Regions from separate parts of the Bacillus sp. GW823-FHT06A11 genome, predicted to be linked through region 1. Evidence: riboswitches for the same ligand, from Rfam matches in the RefSeq annotation. Region 1 holds a riboswitch; each other region holds the start of a gene.
The links. A riboswitch is a leader RNA that binds a small molecule or an ion and turns the genes downstream of it on or off. The one in region 1 is predicted to bind thiamine pyrophosphate.

Region 1 (7,385 bases):
CTTGAAATGATTCCATCATAATTTCTAATGCAACAAAAGCAATAATAATAGATAAAAATACAATGTTTGTATTGTAAATGATTAAACAACAGATTAAACCTAAAAAGGCTGCGTATTCAATTATAAGAGGTATATTGCGTGGCATACAATTTACCTAACTAAATATGGCAGTGGATTTACTGCATTTGTTTTTTCAAAATTCCATTCTCCATTATGTAATTCAAAATGAAGATGTTGCCCGTATGAATGACCTGTGTTGCCCATATGACCTACTAATTGTCCAGCTTGTACTTGATCACCAGTTTGTACAGTACGATCCTTCATATGAGCATAAACAGTTGTATATAATTTCCCATTGATTTGATGCGCAATGAACACAACATTGCCATAGCTAGCTGAATAATAAGATTTCACAACTTTACCTGCAGCAGCAGCTTGGATAGAGACGTTCCCTGGAGCAGCAATATCTATACCATAATGCATTTGTTCCCAGCGTATATCAAAGGTTGAGCTAATTCTTCCTTGAGCAGGGAATTTGAAAGCAGCTGGAATAGATGAAGGCTGATCTGTTTTAGCCTGTGGTTGATTTTGTACTACATAGTGTTTTGCTACATATCCGTATCCTGTGCCAAAACGAATTTTATACCAAGTTCCTACAGTTTCTACTACTTGTACTTGTGTACCGTTTTGTAATGAACCGAGTAGAGCGCTACTTGTACTAGTGTTGCTACGTACATTCAGATTAGGTGTTGCAACAGTATATTTTGTATTATTTTGAACGGTGATTCCTTTTACTAAGGGTTGTGAACCATTAGAGATGAATGCTTTTTGTACGTAACCCGTTTGGCCATTATGTGATATTTTATACCATTCGCCTTGATCTTCTTGAACGGTAATAAACTTGCCATTTGGTAATACATCTAAAATGGAAGATTCTAAATTAGGTTCAGAGCGAACGTTTAATGCATTAGCATTGACGATGTATTGATCATTAGATTGAAGTTTGTTTTTTAGTAAAATAGCATCTTTTTGTACATAACCTACTTTATTATGAACAGATACTTTATACCAACCATTAGTTGTTTCAAGGATGTTCACTTTTGTATTAAAGCGAATTGTATCAATTGATGTGCTTTTTACGTTATCTTCTGTATGTAATGCTACTTGATCGACTTTGACATACCCAGTTTTAACATTAGATAATTGTTCAGCGTTTGCTTTTTGTACATTTGTTTCACCCATAGAAGGAAGTAAAGAAGCAATCGCTACAGTAGTTGCTGTTAAAGCCGTAGCTTTCATATTCATGGAATAGAGACCTCCTCTAGTTGTATAGTTGTAATTTTATTATAGTATAAAGATATAATATAGTGGGTGTATTCACATAAATGTAATATGAAATCAATATAAAAATAAATTTTTTGAGGATAATGATTCCTTTTTATACAATTAATTTGGGTTTTATTTTCTAAAATAGAATGTATGTATTGTATAACTTCAATATTTTGTTGATAATTAAGAAAATTAAAACAGTTGATGATGTCTTATTAGGGTGTTATACTGACAGTGATAATTTTATAGTTTGCTAGGAGAGCTGGTGTTGCCAGCTGAGAGTAGGCCGTAAGCCTTTGATCCTTTTTATTACCTGATCTAGATTATGCTAGCGTAGGGAAGCAATTCGGACACTAACAATGAGTCCCCGTTTCTTTGCGTATAGAAACGGGGCTTTTTTATTTGAAAATTTCATATTGAAACCACTAGGGGTGCTTGATTTGCTGAGAGAGGAATAATCCTTAACCCTTATAACACCTGATCTAGGTAATACTAGCGAAGGGAAGTGGAACATCGAATAAATGTATAATTTTATTTGCTGTAACCACTTCTTATATATAGAAGTGGTTTTTTATTTAGATACATATATTGAAAGGGGATAGAGAAATGAAATTTTGTGATAGATTATTAGAAACTGTGCAACCGGTTTGGGAGATGAGTCATAATCATCCGTTTGTAGTGGGTATGGGAGATGGCACGTTAGAAAAAGATAAATTCCAGTATTATATTATTCAAGATTATTTATATCTGCTAGATTATGCAAAGTTATATGCGATTGGTGTTGTAAAAGCAACGAATCCACAAGTAATGGGAAAGTTCGCTGAACAAATTGATGGGATATTAAATGGCGAAATGACAATCCATAAACAATATGCAAAAAGACTTGGAATTTCTATAGAGGATATAGAGTCTGCGAAACCATCTGCTAAAAATTTAGCTTATACAAATTACATGATGTCTGTATCTCAAAATGGCACACTTGCAGAATTAATAGCAGCGCTTCTTCCATGTATGTGGAGCTACTGGGAAATTGGAAAGCGTTTAAATGATATTCCTGGAGCAAGAGATCATGAGTTTTTTGGTGAGTGGATTCAAGGATATAGTTCGGAAGAATACGGTAATCTTTGTATTTGGTTAATAGATTTATTAAATGAAATGGCAGTTGGAAAGTCTGAGAAAGAACTAGATAGATTAGAGGAGATTTTCTTATATTCCAGTCGATTTGAATATTTATTCTGGGATATGTCCTATCGTAAGGAGATGTGGGGATTTGAGGAGCAAGAACATACTACAGTTTCATAATGTTTCTTTTCATTACGATGAGAAAGCAATCATCCATGAATTAAATGCTTCTATACATGAGAAAGAGTTTGTCAGTATTATCGGACCGAGTGGATGTGGGAAAAGTACTTTATTTCGCCTTATTACAGGCCTAGAGAAGGTAAGTATTGGAAAGATAGAACTGACAGAAACAAAGCACCATCCTGTAGGATATATGCCGCAAAAAGATATGCTTTTGCCGTGGAGAACAATTATTGAGAATGCTGCTCTGCCGCTAGAGTGCCAAGGTGTACAGAAGAAAGAAGCACAAGTAAAGGCAAAGGAACTGTTATATAAATTTGGTTTACAAGGATATGAGACAAAACATCCGAAAGATTTATCTGGTGGTATGAGGCAACGCGTATCTTTTATCCGAACTTTGTTAACGGGCGGGGAGATATTGTTATTAGATGAACCGTTTAGCGCGTTAGATGCTTTAACGAAGGCCTCTTTGCAAGAATGGCTGTTTGAACAATGGCAAGAGTGGGAAAAAACAATTTTATTCATTACTCATGATGTTGAAGAAGCGTTATTTCTTTCGAACCGAGTTTTAGTAGTGGAACAGCAGCCGATAACGACTTTGACTGAGCGGATTGTACCACTTGATCATAACAGAACACGAAAAGATTTATATAAACCGGAAGTATTAGCGCTGAAAGATGAGCTTCTTAGTATGTTACAAAGGCAGGTACTTGTGTGATGAACCGATTGAAAGAATTAGTTCCTGCTATTACACTTTCTAGTATTTTACTAGCTGTGTGGGAAATAGGAGCAAGAATTGTAGATGAGATGTACATTTTACCGTCACCGTCTGCGATTGTAATGAAGATATGGAAACTAAAAGACATATTATTTACGGTTCATTTACCTGCAACGTTATACGTCGTTTTAATAGGTGTTGTTATTTCTATCGTATTAGGTGTAGGGCTAGCGATGTTAATGAATGCGAGTACATGGATGGAAAGAGCATTTTATCCATTATTAGTTGCTTCACAAACGATTCCGATTACTGCGCTTGCTCCGCTATTTGTTTTATGGTTTGGATACACAATTTGGAGTAAGGTTGTTGTCACAGTTTTAATTACGTTTTTCCCGATTGCGGTCAATACGTATGATGGACTGCGTAGTACAAAAAAAGAATGGGAGGAGCTCTTAGTTACATATGGAGCAACGAAAAGAGATATTTTTCTTAAATTAAAGTTGCCGTCTGCTCTTCCTTATTTTTTCTCAGCTTTAAAAATTGCAGTTCCGCTTAGTGTTATCGGAGCAGCAATTGGAGAATGGCTCGGTGCACAAGCTGGACTTGGATATTTCAGTAAGAGAATGATGACGCAGTTAGATGGAGCTGGCGTATTTGCACCCATTGTATTGTTATCATTATTAGCTATTTTCTTCGTCGTACTTATTTCCATATTAGAAAAGAAATTCATTAGTTGGAGGAAGCATTCATGAAATTTTTAAAGCGCATCTTTGTGTTTACATTATTAATTGCAATGATTACAGGATGTTCGAGTAATTCAGCATCAGAAAAAAGTAAAAAAGAGAAAGAAATAACAGTCATGTTAGATTGGTATCCAAATGCGGTACATAGCTTTATTTATGCAGCAATTGAAAAAGGATACTTTAAAGAAGAAGGTGTAAAGGTAAATATTAAATTCCCTTCTAATCCGACTGATCCATTAACATTGGCAGCAGCAGGGAAGGTGACAGTTGGCTTGTATTATCAGCCAGATGTTGTTATGGCAAGAGCAAATGAGCAAATTCCAGTGAAATCAATTGGGGCTGTCGTACGTTCACCATTAAATCATGTCGTATCGCTGAAATCAGCGGGTATTCAATCACCGAAAGATTTAGAAGGAAAAACAGTAGGATATTCTGGAACACCTTTAAGTGAGATGTATTTAAAAACGATGGTAAAAGAAGCTGGTGGTAATCCTGATACAGTGAAAGTAGTTGATGTTGGATTTGATTTAGTACCAGCCTTAATTACGAAAAAAGTGGATGCGGTAACAGGGGCATACATTAATCATGAAGTACCGGTTATGCGTCATGAAGGCCATGAACCAGCTTACTTTAATCCAGCTGATTACGGAGTACCGAACTATCATGAACTTGTGTTTGTAACAGGTGATAAAACGTTGAAAAAAGATAAAGAAGCGTTGCAAGCTTTCTTACGTGGTACGAAAAAAGGCTATGATTTCATGAAGAAAAACCCAGATGAAGCATTGAATATTTTATTAAATCATCAAGAAAAAGAAAACTTCCCACTTGTGCCAGAAGTTGAAAAGGAAAGTATGAAAATTTTATTAGAGAAGATGGAAACGAAAGATGAGCCATTTTTATCAGATTCAAAAGAATCTTGGGAGAAACAAAATAAATGGCTGAAGGACAAAGGAATGACGAAAGAAACCGTTCCAGCCGATGAACTATTCGAAAATATTTTAAAGTAGGCGAATGAATATGAAAAATGAGCTCCACGTAATCTCAAATGGCCATATGCCATTCGAAGAGTTAGTGAATGTAGCGATGCAAATTGAGAGTGAGATTGATTATTTGCATATTCGTGAGCGTGAGAAGAGTACGAAGGAGTTATATGAAGGTGTGGAAAGTCTTTTAATGGAAGGCTTTCCGGCTTCTAAAATTGTCATAAATGATCGAATTGATATTGCAATTTTATTAAATATTCCTCGTGTTCAACTAGGGTATCGAAGCACAGATGTAAAGTCAGTGAAAGAAAAGTTTTCGTATTTGCATGTCGGTTATTCTGTGCATTCGCTAGATGAAGCGATAGTAGCATTTAAAAATGGAGCGGATTCACTCGTTTATGGTCATGTATTTCCGACAGATTGTAAAAAAGGTGTGCCAGCGAGAGGGCTTGAAGAAATTTCTGACATTGCAAGGTGTTTATCTATACCGATTACAGCAATTGGAGGAATTACTCCAGAAAACGCAGTGGATGTCCTTACTAACGGTGTAAGCGGTATAGCAGTTATGTCCGGAATTGTAAGTAGTAGTGACCCGTATAGCAAAGCGAAATCTTATAAGGAATCAATAAGAAAGTGGGCGGAAAAACATGTGTGAGAAGTATGATGTAGCGATTATTGGTGGTGGTGTAATTGGTAGTTCAGTTGCACATTTTCTAGCAGAAAGAGGACATAAAGTAGCGATTGTAGAGAAGCAAAGAATTGCATCGGAAGCTTCAAAAGCAGCTGCTGGTCTACTTGGTGTTCAGGCAGAATGGGATGCGTATGATCCGCTATTTGAACTTGCTAGAGAAAGCCGAGCTATATTTCCACAACTTGCAACAGTTTTACGTGAAAAGACGGGTATTGATATTGGATATGAAGAAAAAGGAATTTATCGTATTGCTCAAAATGGAGATGAGAAGAAAAGAATCCTTCACATTATGGATTGGCAGCAAAAAACAGGTGAAGATTCCTACTTTCTAACGGGAGACCATGTGCGGGAAAAAGAGCCGTATCTATCCGAATCCATTATAGGAGCAGTATATTATCCGAAAGACGGTCATGTTATTGCATCAGAGCTTACGAAAGCATTCGCACATTCTGCGGCAATGTCAGGTGCTGATATATATGAACAGACAGAAGTATTTGATATTCGTATTGAAAATAATAAAGTGACTGGAGTTATTACAAGTGAAGGTATTGTCACATGTGAGAAAGTCGTTATTGCAGGAGGTTCATGGAGCACGAAGTTACTCAATTATTTTCACCGCGATTGGGGTACATATCCAGTTAAAGGAGAAGTGGTTGCGGTAAGAAGTAGAAAACAACTTTTAAAAGCACCTATTTTTCAAGAAAGATTTTACATTACTCCAAAGCGCGGTGGACGTTACGTAATTGGGGCAACAATGAAGCACCATACGTTCAATAAAACTGTGCAGCCAGAAAGTATAACTTCTATATTAGAGCGTGCTTATACAATATTGCCAGCTTTAAAAGAAGCAGAATGGGAAAGCGCGTGGGCAGGATTAAGACCACAATCGAATCATGAAGCTCCTTATATGGGAGAGCATGAAGAAATAAAAGGTTTATATGCTTGTACGGGCCATTATCGGAACGGTATTTTATTAAGTCCTATTTCTGGCCAATATATGGCTGATTTAATAGAAGGAAAGCAAGAGAATCATTTGCTAGATTCCTTGCTTTCTAGAAGAGTTTAGAAAGGGGATGGAAGTTTGAATTTAAAAATTAATGGTAACCAAATTGAAGTGCCAGCGAGTGTAAAAACAGTAGCTGAGTTACTTACACATTTAGAGTTAGATAACAGAATTGTTGTAGTAGAGCGTAATAAAGATATTTTACAAAAAGATGATCATACAGATACATCTGTTTTTGATGGAGATCAAATTGAGATTGTAACTTTCGTAGGAGGCGGTTGATTATGTTGAACATTGGACCATTTTCATTTCATTCTAGACTTTTATTAGGTACAGGTAAATTCCCTGATTTTGACGTACAGCAAAAGGCAATTGACGTTTCTGAAGCTGAAATTTTAACGTTTGCAGTACGTCGTATGGATATCTTTGATGCAAAGCAACCTAATTTATTAGAGAAACTTGATGTGAAAAAATATACGTTATTACCAAATACAGCAGGGGCAAAAAATGCTGAAGAGGCTGTTCGCATTGCAAAATTAGCAAAAGCGTCTGGGCTTTGTGACATGATAAAGGTAGAAGTTATTGGTGATGATAGAACGTTATTACCGGATCCGGT
Region 2 (7,385 bases), on a different contig from region 1:
GGTGAAAATGGAGAACATCCTCCTTAATGGCGTTGGCACCATTCACATCGTTTGAAAGACAAATTTCTTTCAAAACAGTGTCATGACTGTCAAGAAAACATACATCAAGTTTTTCAGAGCTTACATCAATAGCTACGAATAATCTCAAAGAAAGGACCTCCTTTCTTTGAATAGTATTTGGAATGAGCTTGGATACTGTGGGATCTCCCTAGAGTCCAAAACATAGCCACAACCTCGCGTATGAGTATTCAATGATTGCCTTCATCTAAGCTACCCTCCCACCACTATGAGAGGTAAGTGAAGGAAACCGATACAGCTTGTGCGTATGCAGTGCATTTTGGTCTGGGTCACAGTCTTTTAACGTGGTCGAACTACAGGAGGAGTAAGTATATTCCCGATGGATCCATTTCCGTACTTCCATTATCTGGAGAAAACCCCCAGTATCCAAGACTAAATTTTACCCATACATCATTTTTTTGATGTAGCTCTTGAAGATAAAAACTATTTAATTTTCAAGGAACAGTTATTAACTTAAAACTTATTATACGAGGAGGGTGTATCATGAAAAAAATATGCTTTGTATTAATTGTCGACGCTGGTATAAATTATGGTTCAATATTTTCTCTACCATTTTTAAGGAATCAGGATGATTTGAAGGGATATTTTTCTAAGTATTATGATGTTTCAATTAATTATATTAGGGATAAAAACTCAGTTGACTATTTGGTAGTTCCCAAACCGTGTCCAGCTTTTGATAATGAAAATAATCTTCCAATAATTGAAGTACCAGCAATCTTATTTATGGAAAAGAATTTTGAAAAAATAAAGACTTATATAGACAATTATTTTTCTAATAACTCATAAAGAAAATAAAAGTACAGTAAAAAGAAGTCCGATAAAAAACGAGTGGTGTAGAATATTTCTATTAATCATTCGTTTTTTATTATATTTACATATATTTTTTAAAAGAGGATTATAGACGTTCTGAAAAAAATTAATTATAACAAGAACAGTGTTCGTGCTACTATCTACGTTTATTTTTTGTACTAAGTCCCCCTTTAACTAACAAGACAACAAAAAAATTAACATATAAAGGAAATAACGTTACAATTAATGTAAGGGCTTTTTCTTTGAATTTTAGCTCTGAATAATAAAGATAGTTAAATCACTAAATGGAGGAGCAGGTCAATTTTGTTCCTTGTATAGTAAATTGTTACCTATCTCTATTGCAGGTTGTATGGCAGGTAACAGTAGCAGTTGTAGCGAAATGCAGCAGAGACAAAGGCTCTTTTTCAAACGGGACTGATGAATGTATTTGGCAAGTAAAAAATGGTTCTTCCCGGAGTTAGTTGAAAAGTCTCATTCTTTCCAAAAGTAGAATCTTTGTCCGCAATGTGGAGAATTTGCATCGACCATACATGATTCTTTTAATAAGCTTTAACTTGTTTATGCTCCCTTCGGCAAGACCATTATTATTCTCATAAGTTACCGCATTTCTGACAGCTTCAATATCCCGGGCTAATCCATTCGTAAAGCTCTTAAACTCTTGTATATTAGTATTTTTAATTTTCTCAATACAATGGTCGAGATTCTCAACACTCTTTGTGGTGAAGATGTTTTTAAACTCCCATGTTAAGTCATAAACTATTTTTACAATAGGGTGTTCTTCGTAATTATTGTTGGTATTATGACGTATGTTCAAGTATATTATTTAACGTGGATGATTCCATAAAGAGAAAAAGAAATAACCTTTGCATTTTTCAGATTATCGTGTATGATGGGAAAGTATTGAAAATTAAATCAGTGATAAACTAGGGGTGCCTAACGTATGCGTAGGCTGAGAGAGAAGCGCGTGATCTTCTTAACCCTTTGGACCTGATCTGGCTCGTACCAGCGTAGGGAAGTTAACGGCTTTACATAATGATGTCTTTTATGAGCCAGGTCCTTATTTTTTTATGGACCTGGCTCTTTTTATTTTGGCATGCGCTGGCCATATCTCGTCCTTGTCACGAACAGGGGAGGCAACAAAGGTTATGAAACAGTCTGTTTCAGCTGAGCAAATTGAATTGAAATCGAGTTTACCAGGGAGTAAGAAAGTATATGTGGATGGACCACGCGCAGGCATGAAAGTGCCGATGCGTGAGATTGAACAAAGCGAAACGAACGGCATCCCAAATCCTCCAGTCCGTGTGTATGATACGAGCGGTCCTTATACGGATCCGGCGTATAAAGTGGAGCTGGAAAAGGGAATTCCAACGCCGCGTCATTCTTGGATCATGGAGCGCAGGGATGTAGAGGCATATGAAGGGCGCGAGGTGAAACCAGAGGATGACGGTGTGAAAGTGGCTTCGAAACATACACCTGTTTTCCCGCAAATGGATCGCCAGCCGCTTAGAGCGAAGCAAGGTGCAAATGTTACGCAAATGCATTATGCGCGTAATGGCATTATTACGTCTGAGATGGAATACGTTGCAATTCGTGAAGGAGTAGAGCCGGAGTTTGTTCGTAAGGAAATCGCAGAAGGCCGCGCTATTTTACCAGCGAATATTAATCATCCAGAAGCTGAACCGATGATTATCGGGCGTAACTTCCATGTGAAGGTAAACGCGAATATCGGAAACTCTGCTGTATCTTCTTCTATTGCAGAAGAAGTAGAAAAGATGACGTGGGCTACTCGCTGGGGTGCAGATACGATTATGGATTTATCTACAGGTAAAAACATTCATACGACGCGTGAGTGGATTATTCGTAATGCGCCTGTACCAGTTGGAACTGTGCCGATTTATCAAGCGCTTGAAAAGGTAAATGGAATTGCAGAAGATTTAACGTGGGAAGTGTACCGTGATACGTTAATTGAGCAAGCGGAGCAAGGCGTGGATTACTTTACGATTCATGCTGGTGTATTACTTCGTTACATTCCAATTACTGCAAAGCGTACGACAGGTATCGTTTCGCGTGGTGGTTCGATTATGGCGCAGTGGTGTTTATTCCATCATAAAGAAAACTTCCTATATACTCATTTTGAAGAGATTTGTGAAATTATGAAGCAGTACGATGTTTCGTTCTCTCTTGGAGATGGATTACGTCCAGGATCGATTTCAGATGCAAATGACGAAGCACAATTCTCTGAGCTTGAAACACTTGGTGAATTAACGAAAATTGCTTGGAAACATGATGTGCAAGTTATGATCGAAGGACCTGGACACGTACCGATGCACTTAATTAAAGAGAATATGGAGAAAGAGCTTGATATTTGTCAGGGCGCGCCGTTTTATACACTTGGGCCACTAACGACAGATATTGCACCAGGTTATGACCATATTACATCGGCAATTGGAGCTGCGATGATCGGTTGGTTTGGAACGGCGATGCTTTGTTATGTAACGCCGAAAGAACATTTAGGTTTACCGAATAAAGATGATGTACGCACGGGTGTTATTACGTACAAAATTGCAGCGCATGCGGCTGATCTTGCGAAAGGACATAAAACGGCTCATCAGCGTGATGATGCACTTTCAAAAGCACGCTTCGAATTCCGTTGGCGCGATCAATTTAATTTATCTTTAGATCCTGAACGTGCGATGGAATATCACGATGAAACGTTGCCTGCAGAAGGGGCAAAGACAGCTCACTTCTGTTCAATGTGTGGACCGAAGTTTTGTAGTATGAGAATTTCACATGATATTCGTGAGTATGCAAAAGAAAATGATTTAGAAACGACAGAAGCAATTGAAAAAGGAATGAAAGAGAAAGCAGAAGAATTTAAAGAAGCTGGTAGTCATTTATATCAATAACATGTTACACCTCTTTACTTGATTGATCACACTGTAGTACCTAACTTTATTATAGAAGAAGCCCCATTTGCTAAGACGGTAGCAAATGGGGCTTCTGTTGTTTATAAGGCGAAGAAGAGATGTACCCAGTAGAATAAGAGGAATAGTGTGACGACTGTTGTGAGCGGGATAACGATAAGGGATACACTTAAATAGTCTTTCCATTTTACTTTAATTTTGTTTTGTTTCAGAATATACATCCAAATGAGTGAAGCTAGTGTACCAATTGGTAGTAATAGTGAGCCGATGTCACTACCAATGATGTTTGCAAGATAGATTGTTTTTAATGTGACTGGATCTAGTCCCATTTCTGTTAATGTAATTGTACCAATCATAAGGGCAGGATGGTTATTGAAGACGTTAGAGAGGATGGATACAAGTCCACCCATTGCAAAGCTAGCATAGAGTAGATGCTGATTCACAATTGGCTCGAGCCATTGTACAAGTGCAGCTGTTAATCCTGCGTTGTGGAGTCCGTAAATAATGACGTACATAGAGAAGGCGAAAATTAAAATGTGCCATGGTGTCTTTTTCAAAATGTCGACAGGATTTGTTCGTAAGTAGTACCATCTCCAAATGAGAAGAACGAGTGAACCAAGTACTGCAACGATTTCAATTGGGATGGATAAGAAGGATGCAACGAATAGAAGACAGCGCATAAGGAAGACGAAACCTAATACTTTTAACATGAATCTTGTCCGTTTTTGTTTCGTATCAACAGAATTATTTCCTTTTAGTGGATGGAAGTTTTTCGTGAAGAAAATTTCTTCAATATCATATGAAGAAACAGGCAATTTTTTCGGAAGTTTTTTCTTCAAAACTGTATACATGAGCCATGACATAAATAATAAGCCTAATGTTGCAGGTACAAACATCATAGCAGTATGCATATAAAGAGTCATATTAACGATATTTAATGCGATTAAATTTACGATATTACTTACACCAATTGGTGCACTAGATGCCGTAGCGATTAAAGCACCACTTAATAAATAAGGAATTTGCTGATGAGGTTTTAATTGAAGATTTTTTAGAAGAAGAATTAAAATTGGAGTTGTAATTAAAATACTACCGTCGTTATTGAATAAGAGAGTCATGAGAAAACATAATAATTGAATATACCAGTATAAGCGGCGTCCAGAACCCTTTGCTAGATTTGCTAGTTTCGCTGCGGACCAATGGAAAAAGCCGAAGCTTTCTAATATAACTGCCATGACGATGGTCGCTAATATTGTTATGGAAGCACCGCCAATTTTACTTATAATATCCATGACGTCTGGTTTTGATACAAGTCCAGTAATTATGATGATACCAGCTCCGATTGCTGCTGGCCACGCCTCATTTAAACCTCGAGGCCGCCAAAAGATAACAATCATCGTTAAGAAGAATACAATAATAGTAATCCATATTTCAATGCTCATATTTTGCCTACCTTTCTATTTTCCCTTGAATAGATGTAGCTTGTCTCAAGGTTATATTTTTAGTATATTCAGCAAAAAATAAGAAGAACTAGACGTATAACGAGATGAAGCGAATATGTGTTTTTCATGCTAAAGGACAAGTGTCATTAGTAGTGAAATAACTATTGTGATAGGAGTCTATAAATTGATTGGGTAGTAAGGTAGTAAATGAGATTTATATCGGCGCAACTCAAAATATATCAGCGATTTTTAAAATATATCGACTTATCGACAAAACATGACAAAAGGAGCCCATCCCAAAATGCCTTTTGGAACAGACCCCAAGACTATATTATTTTTCCTTCAAAAAAGTACGATCCTTCAAGAATAAATTCCAGAAGAAAATAAATCCTGGTAATAAAATTGCAATCCCAATTGCGTATAGAATGAGCAGTGCATAGAACGTTTCTGTCGTTGTAAAGCTTGTAAATACAGTTACGTCAGGATAAATAATATAAGGTAAATGCGCGACGCCGTAAGCGTAGCTTGCAAATGCATATTGAGCGACGACAGCTAAAACGGCAATACGAGGATATCCTAGTGTATTGTACTTTTTGTTTGTCCACCAAAGGGACGAGTATCCGATAACGAATAAAACAATAGAAACTGTAAACCACGGGAATTGCTTTATTAATCCTTGCATAAGCCAATGTGTTTCAGGATCCATTACAACGAGGGCGATGATCGCTGTAACGAGCGTTGCAGGACCAAGGATGATGGCATTTCTTCTATAAATTCTATACGTATCTTCTGAACTTTGTTCTCTCGCAAAATCAGCAAGAAAGAGAGAGGAGAGAAATAGTTCAGACGTTATTCCGAAGAGCATATAGCAATAGATAACCGGGCTAGAAAGAAGTTTTCCATACAGGAGTACTTCTTTCCCTTCAGACATTGTAATATAGGCTCCCTCTGTAACGGGTAAAACGGTAATTAATAGTGCTGGAATTAAGAGACCAGTAATACCTGAAATAACCCGAAGAAGGTACTGATATTTCGGCAAGGAGTAAGCAAATACCATAAATGTACTACGTACTGCAACGAGCACTAAAATTAACATAACTGGTACGAACATTACTGTCGCAAGAGTAAAGGCTGCTTTCGGAAAGAAGCCGAGAAATGCGACAACGACGAAGACGAGGAACGTATTTGTTACTTCCCAAGTGGGTGATAAGTACCGATTCGCAAGTTTAGCAGCGAGCGTTGGATGTTTTGCGTATACCATGCCCCAAAAACCAGCTCCAAAATCGATGGACCCTAGTATACTGTATACGAAAATAAGGGCCCATAAGATGATGATTGCAATACTTTCCTCATGCATGAGAATCGCCTCCTTGGTGTTGTAAATCATTCTTTAATGGATGTCTTCTAAAGAATGTCCGTAGAACAAAGACTGTTAAAATAGCGAGTCCAATATATAAAATGATGAACAAAATAAATAAAGGACCGACGAAATCAGCGCGTGTAGCTGCATCGACGGTACGTTGCATACCATAAATTGTCCATGGTTGACGACCGCTACAACTGAAAATCCATCCGAATTCAATACCGAGCATCATAATTGGTCCGCATGCGGCAGCCCCCCAAAGTAGCCACTTCGGTAGTTCTGTTCCCTTTTTTCGGTACACGAAATACCAATATAAGAGTGCAATTGCTGCAACTGCAAAGGTGAACGCAGCAGTGCCGACCATTAAGTTGAATAGTGTATGTGTATAAAATGGTGGCCATGTTTCTTGTGGGAATTCCTTTAAACCTTTTACGACAGTGCTAGGGTCTAGTCCCACTAATAAGCTAAGCATGTTTGGAATTTCAAGTGCGTAGTTTAGTTCAAGTGTATTAGGATCCACAACTCCGCCAATGGATAGCGGTGCGTGTGATGTCGTTTCAAATAAAGCTTCAGCAGATGCAAGTTTTTCAGGTGAGTGTTTATGTAAGGCAATCGCTGATTCATGTCCTGAAAGCCACATCGTAGCGCCTGTAATAAATGTAACGACAAGCCCTAATAGTAGCCCTTTTTTATGATAAGCAATTTCACGTGTACTTAAATTTTTCTTCAATAATTTAAATCCAGCGATAGAAGCAATGACAGCCGCAC
Region 3 (7,385 bases), on a different contig from region 1:
CTATTGATTATGAATTGAACGAATCTGCCCGTTAATAAGGGATGAAAAAGGTGTGAATTTTCACACCTTTATTATATTTAAGAGAGGAATTTACATAAATATGAAATTAGCAATTTCTTATAATGAGATGGTAAAAGAATTTTTAGGGAAAGTAGAAGGAAGTATTAAAATACCTAAAGATGTGCAAGGAACGGAACTTAGGATAAAAAGGAAAACTGAACTATTTCCAAATTTGACTCACATTGTAGATTTAATAGGAGCGACTGCAACGTGGTTATATCATATTTCTAAAGAAAAACATATTGTCGTGCTTTATCATGTAAGAGGAAGTTTATTTCCGATTACTATTGAAGTTTCTAATTTTCTCTCCTATGAAAGTTTGAATTTACAGATTGAAGAGCAACTGGAACAAATTAAAGAAATGAATGAGGAAGAAATAGAAGAGTTTCAAAACGGTAATACATTATATGAAATGTCACCTATTATTATTGGTGAAACATATTATGAGCTACAAGACACGAATACATTACAATTTGTATTTAGTAAAAATATGCAAAGTGTAGAAATAATATTTAATAGTGTTAATTGGAAGGAAACAACGATTACTCGTTATGCACAACAAATACAAGGTGTTTTAATTGGTACATCACAAAATAAGAATAATTATATAAAAAATTTTAATATTATTACAGAGGCCGAGATGGCACTTTATAGTCAAGTGAATGATACGACAGCAGTATATCCTGAGAAAAGTATCGTCGATATGTTCTATAATACTGTTACTCAATTTCCAAATCGTATAGCTTTATCTTCAAGGGAAGGTACTTTAACTTATGAGGAGCTAAATAAAAAAAGTAATCAAATAGCTCATATGTTAATTAAAAATGGCGTCCAATTAGGAGACTATGTTGGAATATTTATGAAACGTAGCATAGACACAGTAGTAAGTATGGTAGCTATATTAAAAGCTGGTGCAGCGTATGTTCCGATTGATCCAGATTATCCGGAAAGTAGAATACAGTACATTATTCAAGATAGCCAAGCGAAAGTTATATTGATGAAAGAGACGCCTATAACATGTGATGGGGTTCAAACAGTTTCAATGTATGATAGTGAAACTTGTGAAGATATAGATGTAAAGTTGTCTATTCATTGTGATGATGTAGCTTATATGATTTATACATCTGGTTCAACAGGGAATCCAAAGGGAACGATGTTAACACATAGAGGCGTTGTTAATCTGTACACTTGGATGCAAAAGCAATATGAATTGACAGAAGAGGATGTATTTGCCCAATTTCCTTCCTTTAGTTTCGATGCTTCTGTATGGGAGTCATTTGCTTCTTTATTCTGCGGAGGAAATTTGTATGTATTATTAGAGGAAGAGCGATTGTCTGTAGAAGCATTTGCAAATGCAATCTATAAAGTGAAAGCAACTTCGATCTTGGCATTAGCAACAATTTTTGTTCGACAAGTAGCAACTTATTTAGCAGAAGAAGATATATATAAGCTAGCTTCCCTAAAAAGAATTGCGATTGGCGGTGAAATGTTGCCTGTAGAGGTTATTAAATTGTGGAGAGAAAGAATAGGTACAAATGTTGAAATTCATAATGTATACGGACCGACAGAATGTACTGTAGTGACGACAACCTATAAAATACCTAGTCAGTTAAATGAGGATGTTGCGAGTATTCCCATTGGTAAACCATGTGCTAATTATCAAGTTATGATTTTGGATGAGAATATGAATCTTTGTCCAATTGGTGTACCTGGTGAATTATATATAGATTCAGTAGGATTAGCAAAAGGGTATTTTAATAAGCCTAATAAAACAATTGAAGCTTTTATTCAGAACCCTTTCAATCCTATAGTTAATATATATAAAACAGGTGATATTGTTAAGTTGTTAGAGGATGGAAATATAGAATTTTTACATCGGAAAGATGATCAAGTAAAGATTAGAGGACATCGTATTGAACTAGGAGAAATCCAAAGTAAAATTTCTCAAAATCATAATATAAAAGAAAATGCTGTTTTTGCTAAGAAGAGTAAGGAAGGTAGCCAATATTTAATCGCGTTCTATACAACTTTAAATAAAAAAGAAATACCAGAATTAGTTTATCAGTTACAAGAGCAATTACCAGATTATATGGTGCCATCTAAACTAATTTATATTAATGAATTGCCACTTACACCTAATAAAAAGATTGATGTTAAGAAGTTAGCTCAGCTAGAAGAAAAGTATGAACCGGTTCGTCTACAAGAATATGTTGCACCTTCTAATAAAGCAGAGAAACAAATAGCGCGCGCTTGGGCGGAAGTATTAGGAATTTCAAAAGTTGGAGTACATGATGATTTCTTTACAATTGGTGGACATTCATTAAAAGTATTACGAGTCTTAACATTGTTAAAAGAAGATTTTTCACATTTAACAATTCAAGATTTCTTTAAAGAAAGAACGATATATGGATTAGCTCGAATTGAGCGAGAAGTAAAAGTAGAGAAAGAAGAAGTATTTCGTGAATATAAAGTGATTCACGAACCAGATACTATTACGTATGCAAACGTTTTGGAAGAAACCCAGATTTTAAATGTCTTTTTAACAGGAGCTACTGGTTATTTAGGATCACACATATTATATGAATTGTTGAGAGATACATCTGCTACTATTTATTGTTTAGTAAGACCAACCAAAGATGTGCAACAAAGAATTATAGATACATTAACAGGCTACTTTAGTGATATATGTGAAGAATGGTTACAGCGTATACAGGCCGTAGCTGGTGATCTGGGGGAAGAGTATCTTGGGATGAGCGAAGAAGAATTTATGTTCATCAGTTCTAAGATGGATACGATAATTCATTGCGGTGCAGATGTAAGACATTTTGGAGATGTAAAACAATTTGAAAATATAAATGTCCAAGGAACTAGCCGTATGCTAGCATTAGCGGAGAAAGGTGCTACATTCCATTTTATTTCTACAATTGGTATCCCGTTAGAATTAGCGGTAGATCAATGGGATACATACATGAAAACTGGTGATTTTAATTACAGTGTAGACTTAGAGAATGTATATTCAAATAGTAAACTACAAGCGGAAAACATTGTTCGTGAAGCAATGAAAAATGGTTTGCGCGGAAATATTTATCGTGCAGGTAATTTAGCATGTCATTCAGAAACAGGTTCGTTCCAACAAAATATTGAAGGAAACGCATTTTATCGTCTTATTAAAACAATGCTATTAATTGGGAAAGCACCAAATGTGAAGTGGAAAGTTGATTTCACACCAATTGATTTTGCTAGTAAATCAATTGTATCGTATTTAAAAGATTCGCAAATTGTAGGAGAGACGTTACATATTTGTCATCCACAGCAAATTGAGTTTGAACAATTTATACAGTTAATTGGAGAGTGTGGATACAATCTTAAAATGGTTCCACTTTCAGAATATGTAAATACCGGACTTGAATTAGCGAAGGAAAATGAAGTAATAGCAGAGTTAATTGCTTCTCAAGTTGCAGGAGATGGAGCGCAGCAATCTGAAATTGTAATGGGTACGCGTAGAACGAATGAATGGATTAAGAAAAAAGAATTGATAGTACCAGCAATCAATAAAGAATTTATACAGCAGTTATTAGCTCATGGTGAAAAAGTTGGATATTTTCCAAAAATAATGAAATGATTATGCATGCTTTTGTTTGTTCAATAAAATAAATCATGCTACAATGAAAACGAATTAAGGACCGGGGAGCCAATTGGCTGAGAGGATGTAAGTAAACATCGACCCTCAACCTGATCTGGATAATGCCAGCGTAGGGAGTTACTTAAAGTGATGTAGCATATGTTATTCTATAATAACTTGCATACAAGGCTTTCCTACGCAGTAGGAAAGCCTTTTCTTATTTTTGAAATCTAATTTTATAAGGGGGATTTTATTATGTCACAACAAGTTACAATGTCATTTTCAGTAGTACCACAAGCGAAAACGAAAGATGTATATTCTGTTGTCGATAAAGCAATTGAAGTTGTGCAACAATCGGGAGTTCGTTATGAAGTAGGGGCAATGGAAACAACTTTGGAAGGAGAATTAGATGTACTTCTTGATGTCGTTAAACGTGCACAACAAGCTTGCGTCGATGCTGGAGCAGAAGAAGTGATTACTTCTATTAAAATCCATTATCGTCCAAGCACTGGTGTAACGATAGATGAAAAGGTTTGGAAGTACCGTGATGAATATGCAAAACCAGAAGCAATCTAAACTTATTACAACTATTTGGCTTATCCTTCTCATTGCGATATGGGAAGGATCTGTTTCATTATTTAAAATCGAACCGTGGATTTTACCAAAGCCTTCTGCCATTGTTCAAGAATTAATTGGGATGAAAGATTTACTATTACCAAATACGATGCAAACACTGCAGGAAGTTATAATTGGACTATTCTTTGCAATTTTATTGGGGACGAGCATCGCAATTATTATGGACGTTATACCGTTATTTCGTATTTTAATAAATCCATTGCTCGTTATTTCGCAAACAATTCCAATTGTTGTACTTGCACCGCTATTTATTATTTGGTTTGGATATGGGATGTTGCCGAAAGTAATGGTCGTAATACTCGTTTGTTTCTTCCCAATTGCGCTTAGTATTTTAGAAGGTTTTCAAACAGTAGATAAAAACATGTTGAAGCTGTTACAAACAATGAAGGCGACAAAATGGCAAGTTTACCAGAAAGTAAAATTTCCAGCAGTGCTTCCATACTTTTTCTCCGGTTTAAAAATTGCAGTTACATATAGCGTAATGGGGGCAATTATCGGAGAATGGCTCGGTGCAAGTGAAGGATTAGGCGTTATGCTTACGAGGGCTACAAAATCCTTTTTGACTGCCCGAGTATTTGGTGTTGCAGCAATCATCGTTATAGTGACATTATGCCTGTATTTTATCGTAGAGTTTATGGCAAGAATAACAGCACCATGGATATATAGAAAGGACGGCAGAAAATGAAAAAAGGTTTGAAAGTTATGTTAGCTGCCTTAGTAGCGGTAGGTGTGGCTGGATGTAATCCGGCGAAGAAAGAAGAAAGTGCAAGTAAAGATCAAAAAGTAAAAGTAGTATTAGATTGGTTTCCAAATACGAATCATACTGGCTTGTATGTAGCGCAAACGAAAGATTATTACAAAAAGCAAGGATTAGATGTAGAAATTATTCAACCAGGTGACAATGTAACAGCAGAGCAAATGATAGCATCAGGAAAAGCAGACTTCGCAATAAGCGCACAAGAAAATGTAACATTAGCTCGTGTGGAAGGAATTCCTGTTGTATCTGTAGGAGCGATTATTCAGCACAACACTTCAGCGTTTGCATCGCTTAAGAAAGATAATATGACGTCACCGAAAGATTTTGAAGGTAAACGTTATGGCGGCTGGGGAGGACCAGCGGAAGAAGCGACATTAAAGACGATTATGGATAAGCATCAAGCTGATTTTAATAAAGTTGAAAAAATCATCTTAGGACAAACAGATTTCTTTAAATCAATCGGCCGTGATGCAGATTTCGAATGGATTTATTACGGTTGGGATGGTATTGAAGCGAAGCGCCAAGGAAAAGAGTTAAATACGATTATGGTGAAAGACTTAGATCCAGCGCTTGATTTCTATAGTCCTGTTATTATTACGAGTGAAAAACATACGAAGCAAGATAAAGACTTTGTGAAAAAGTTTATGAGTGCAACAACAGAAGGTTATAATTTTGCAATTAAGGAACCGAAAGAAGCTGCTGATATTCTAATTAAAGCTGTTCCAGATGTAAATAAAGATTTAGTTCAAGAAAGCCAGAAATGGTTAAGTACGAAGTATCAAGATGATGCGAAAGCATGGGGAGTACAGAAGGAAGAAATTTGGACGAATTACATGAATTTCTTATATGACAACAAAGTTATTAAAAAGAAAATCGATGTAAAAGATGCTTTTACAAATGAATTCCTTCCAAGTGAAAAATGAGCGGATTACAAATAAAAAATATAGTGAAATCTTTCGACGGAAAGAATGTATTAGAGAATATTAGTGCCTCTATACAAGAGGGAGAGTTTGTTTCTTTTGTAGGACCGAGTGGTTGCGGGAAAAGCACATTATTAAACATGATTGCAAATGTTGAAAAACCAACAAGCGGGAACGTAATGTATAAAGATAAGCAAGTACAAGAGCAAGATGTTGTTAGTTATATGCCACAACAAGATTTATTACTACCGTGGCGATCAGCTTTGCAAAATATCGTTCTTCCGTTAGAAATTGAAGGAAAGCCGAAAAAACAAAGGCTGACAGAAGGAATGGAAGCATTAAAGCAGTTCGAACTAGATGAATATGCAGACCATTATCCAGATGAATTGTCTGGTGGTATGCGTCAAAGAATTAGTTTTCTGCGCACATATTTATGTGAAAAGCCAATTATGCTGCTTGATGAGCCTTTTGGAAAGTTAGATGCATTTACAAAAATGGAAGTACATAGCTGGCTTTTAAACTCTTGGCATCAAGAGAAGCAAACAATCGTTATGGTGACACATGACTTAGATGAGGCAATCTTGCTTTCAGATCGCGTATTTATTTTATCTCAAAGACCAGCATCAATAGTTGGCGAGGTACAAGTGAAATTACCTAGACCGAGAACGATGGATATGTTAACATCACTCGAATTAAAAAAGGATAAAGAAGAGATTTTAAGTGTGTTAGCTCCTTATATGAAAAAATAGAAAAAGCCTTTTAACAGTTTTTAGTATAATTACTGTTAAGAGGCTTTTTTATAATATGAAAAGATGGAGAAGGAACAAAAGGGAAAATAGAGAATAGAATATAACAGAGTAGTTTATACTCTTAATATAACAAATGTTAAAGGAGTGAAAGGATAAAATGACTTTATCAACTGTTCTTCAAATGGTTTTAGCTTGATAGGGGAGAAGTCTGCCCATTTTTTAAGATTAAGCTAAATTGAAGACAGCAGGTAAAGAACCTTAATCCTTTTTTACGATAATATGTAATGGGTAAGGTGTATTCACCTTACCCATTTTTATATGCATAATTAAATAAGGCTTCATACTGTTGGTCTCTCTATTTAGCTTATGGACGATAAGTAAAGGAGAGAAAACAATGAGTATATTAACAGTAGAAAATTTAAGTCATTCGTATGGTGAGAAAACCATCTTATATAATGCATGCTTTCGATTATTAAAGGGGGAGCATGTTGGGTTAGTAGGGAAAAATGGGATTGGAAAATCAACACTGCTAAGAATTTTAACAGGAGAACTTATACATGATGATGGGAACATTGAATGGTTTCCACATGTGAAGGTTGGATTTTTGCAGCAGCATATAGATTTACAAGAAGGAATAACAA

Region 2: another riboswitch for thiamine pyrophosphate. It lies ahead of thiC (phosphomethylpyrimidine synthase ThiC); the one in region 1 lies ahead of tenA (thiaminase II).
Region 3: another riboswitch for thiamine pyrophosphate. It lies ahead of AC1Q8L_RS25375 (MTH1187 family thiamine-binding protein); the one in region 1 lies ahead of tenA (thiaminase II).

The regions. Positions count from the first base shown of each region.
Region 1 covers NZ_JBXAHS010000001.1:1,664,103-1,671,487, reverse strand. Annotated here, with positions in the region: gene AC1Q8L_RS08470 (hypothetical protein) at 1-145, opposite strand, end outside; gene AC1Q8L_RS08465 (SH3 domain-containing protein) at 151-1,305, opposite strand; TPP riboswitch at 1,575-1,686, shown strand; TPP riboswitch at 1,747-1,850, shown strand; gene tenA (thiaminase II) at 1,936-2,631, shown strand; gene AC1Q8L_RS08455 (ABC transporter ATP-binding protein) at 2,600-3,349, shown strand; gene AC1Q8L_RS08450 (ABC transporter permease) at 3,349-4,101, shown strand; gene AC1Q8L_RS08445 (ABC transporter substrate-binding protein) at 4,098-5,099, shown strand; gene tenI (thiazole tautomerase TenI) at 5,110-5,730, shown strand; gene thiO (glycine oxidase ThiO) at 5,723-6,832, shown strand; gene thiS (sulfur carrier protein ThiS) at 6,848-7,051, shown strand; gene thiG (thiazole synthase) at 7,054-7,385, shown strand, end outside.
Region 2 covers NZ_JBXAHS010000004.1:285,948-293,332, forward strand. Annotated here, with positions in the region: gene AC1Q8L_RS20650 (IS110 family transposase) at 1-148, opposite strand, end outside; gene AC1Q8L_RS20655 (hypothetical protein) at 562-864, shown strand; gene AC1Q8L_RS20660 (transposase) at 1,346-1,657, opposite strand; partial or broken gene AC1Q8L_RS20665 (L-lactate permease) at 1,661-1,732, shown strand; TPP riboswitch at 1,804-1,919, shown strand; gene thiC (phosphomethylpyrimidine synthase ThiC) at 2,034-3,794, shown strand; gene AC1Q8L_RS20675 (arsenic transporter) at 3,896-5,254, opposite strand; gene AC1Q8L_RS20680 (cytochrome d ubiquinol oxidase subunit II) at 5,586-6,611, opposite strand; gene cydA (cytochrome ubiquinol oxidase subunit I) at 6,604-7,385, opposite strand, start outside.
Region 3 covers NZ_JBXAHS010000007.1:115,754-123,138, forward strand. Annotated here, with positions in the region: gene AC1Q8L_RS25370 (non-ribosomal peptide synthetase family protein) at 101-3,682, shown strand; TPP riboswitch at 3,735-3,836, shown strand; gene AC1Q8L_RS25375 (MTH1187 family thiamine-binding protein) at 3,938-4,258, shown strand; gene AC1Q8L_RS25380 (ABC transporter permease) at 4,230-5,003, shown strand; gene AC1Q8L_RS25385 (ABC transporter substrate-binding protein) at 5,000-5,998, shown strand; gene AC1Q8L_RS25390 (ABC transporter ATP-binding protein) at 5,995-6,744, shown strand; gene AC1Q8L_RS25395 (ABC-F family ATP-binding cassette domain-containing protein) at 7,139-7,385, shown strand, end outside.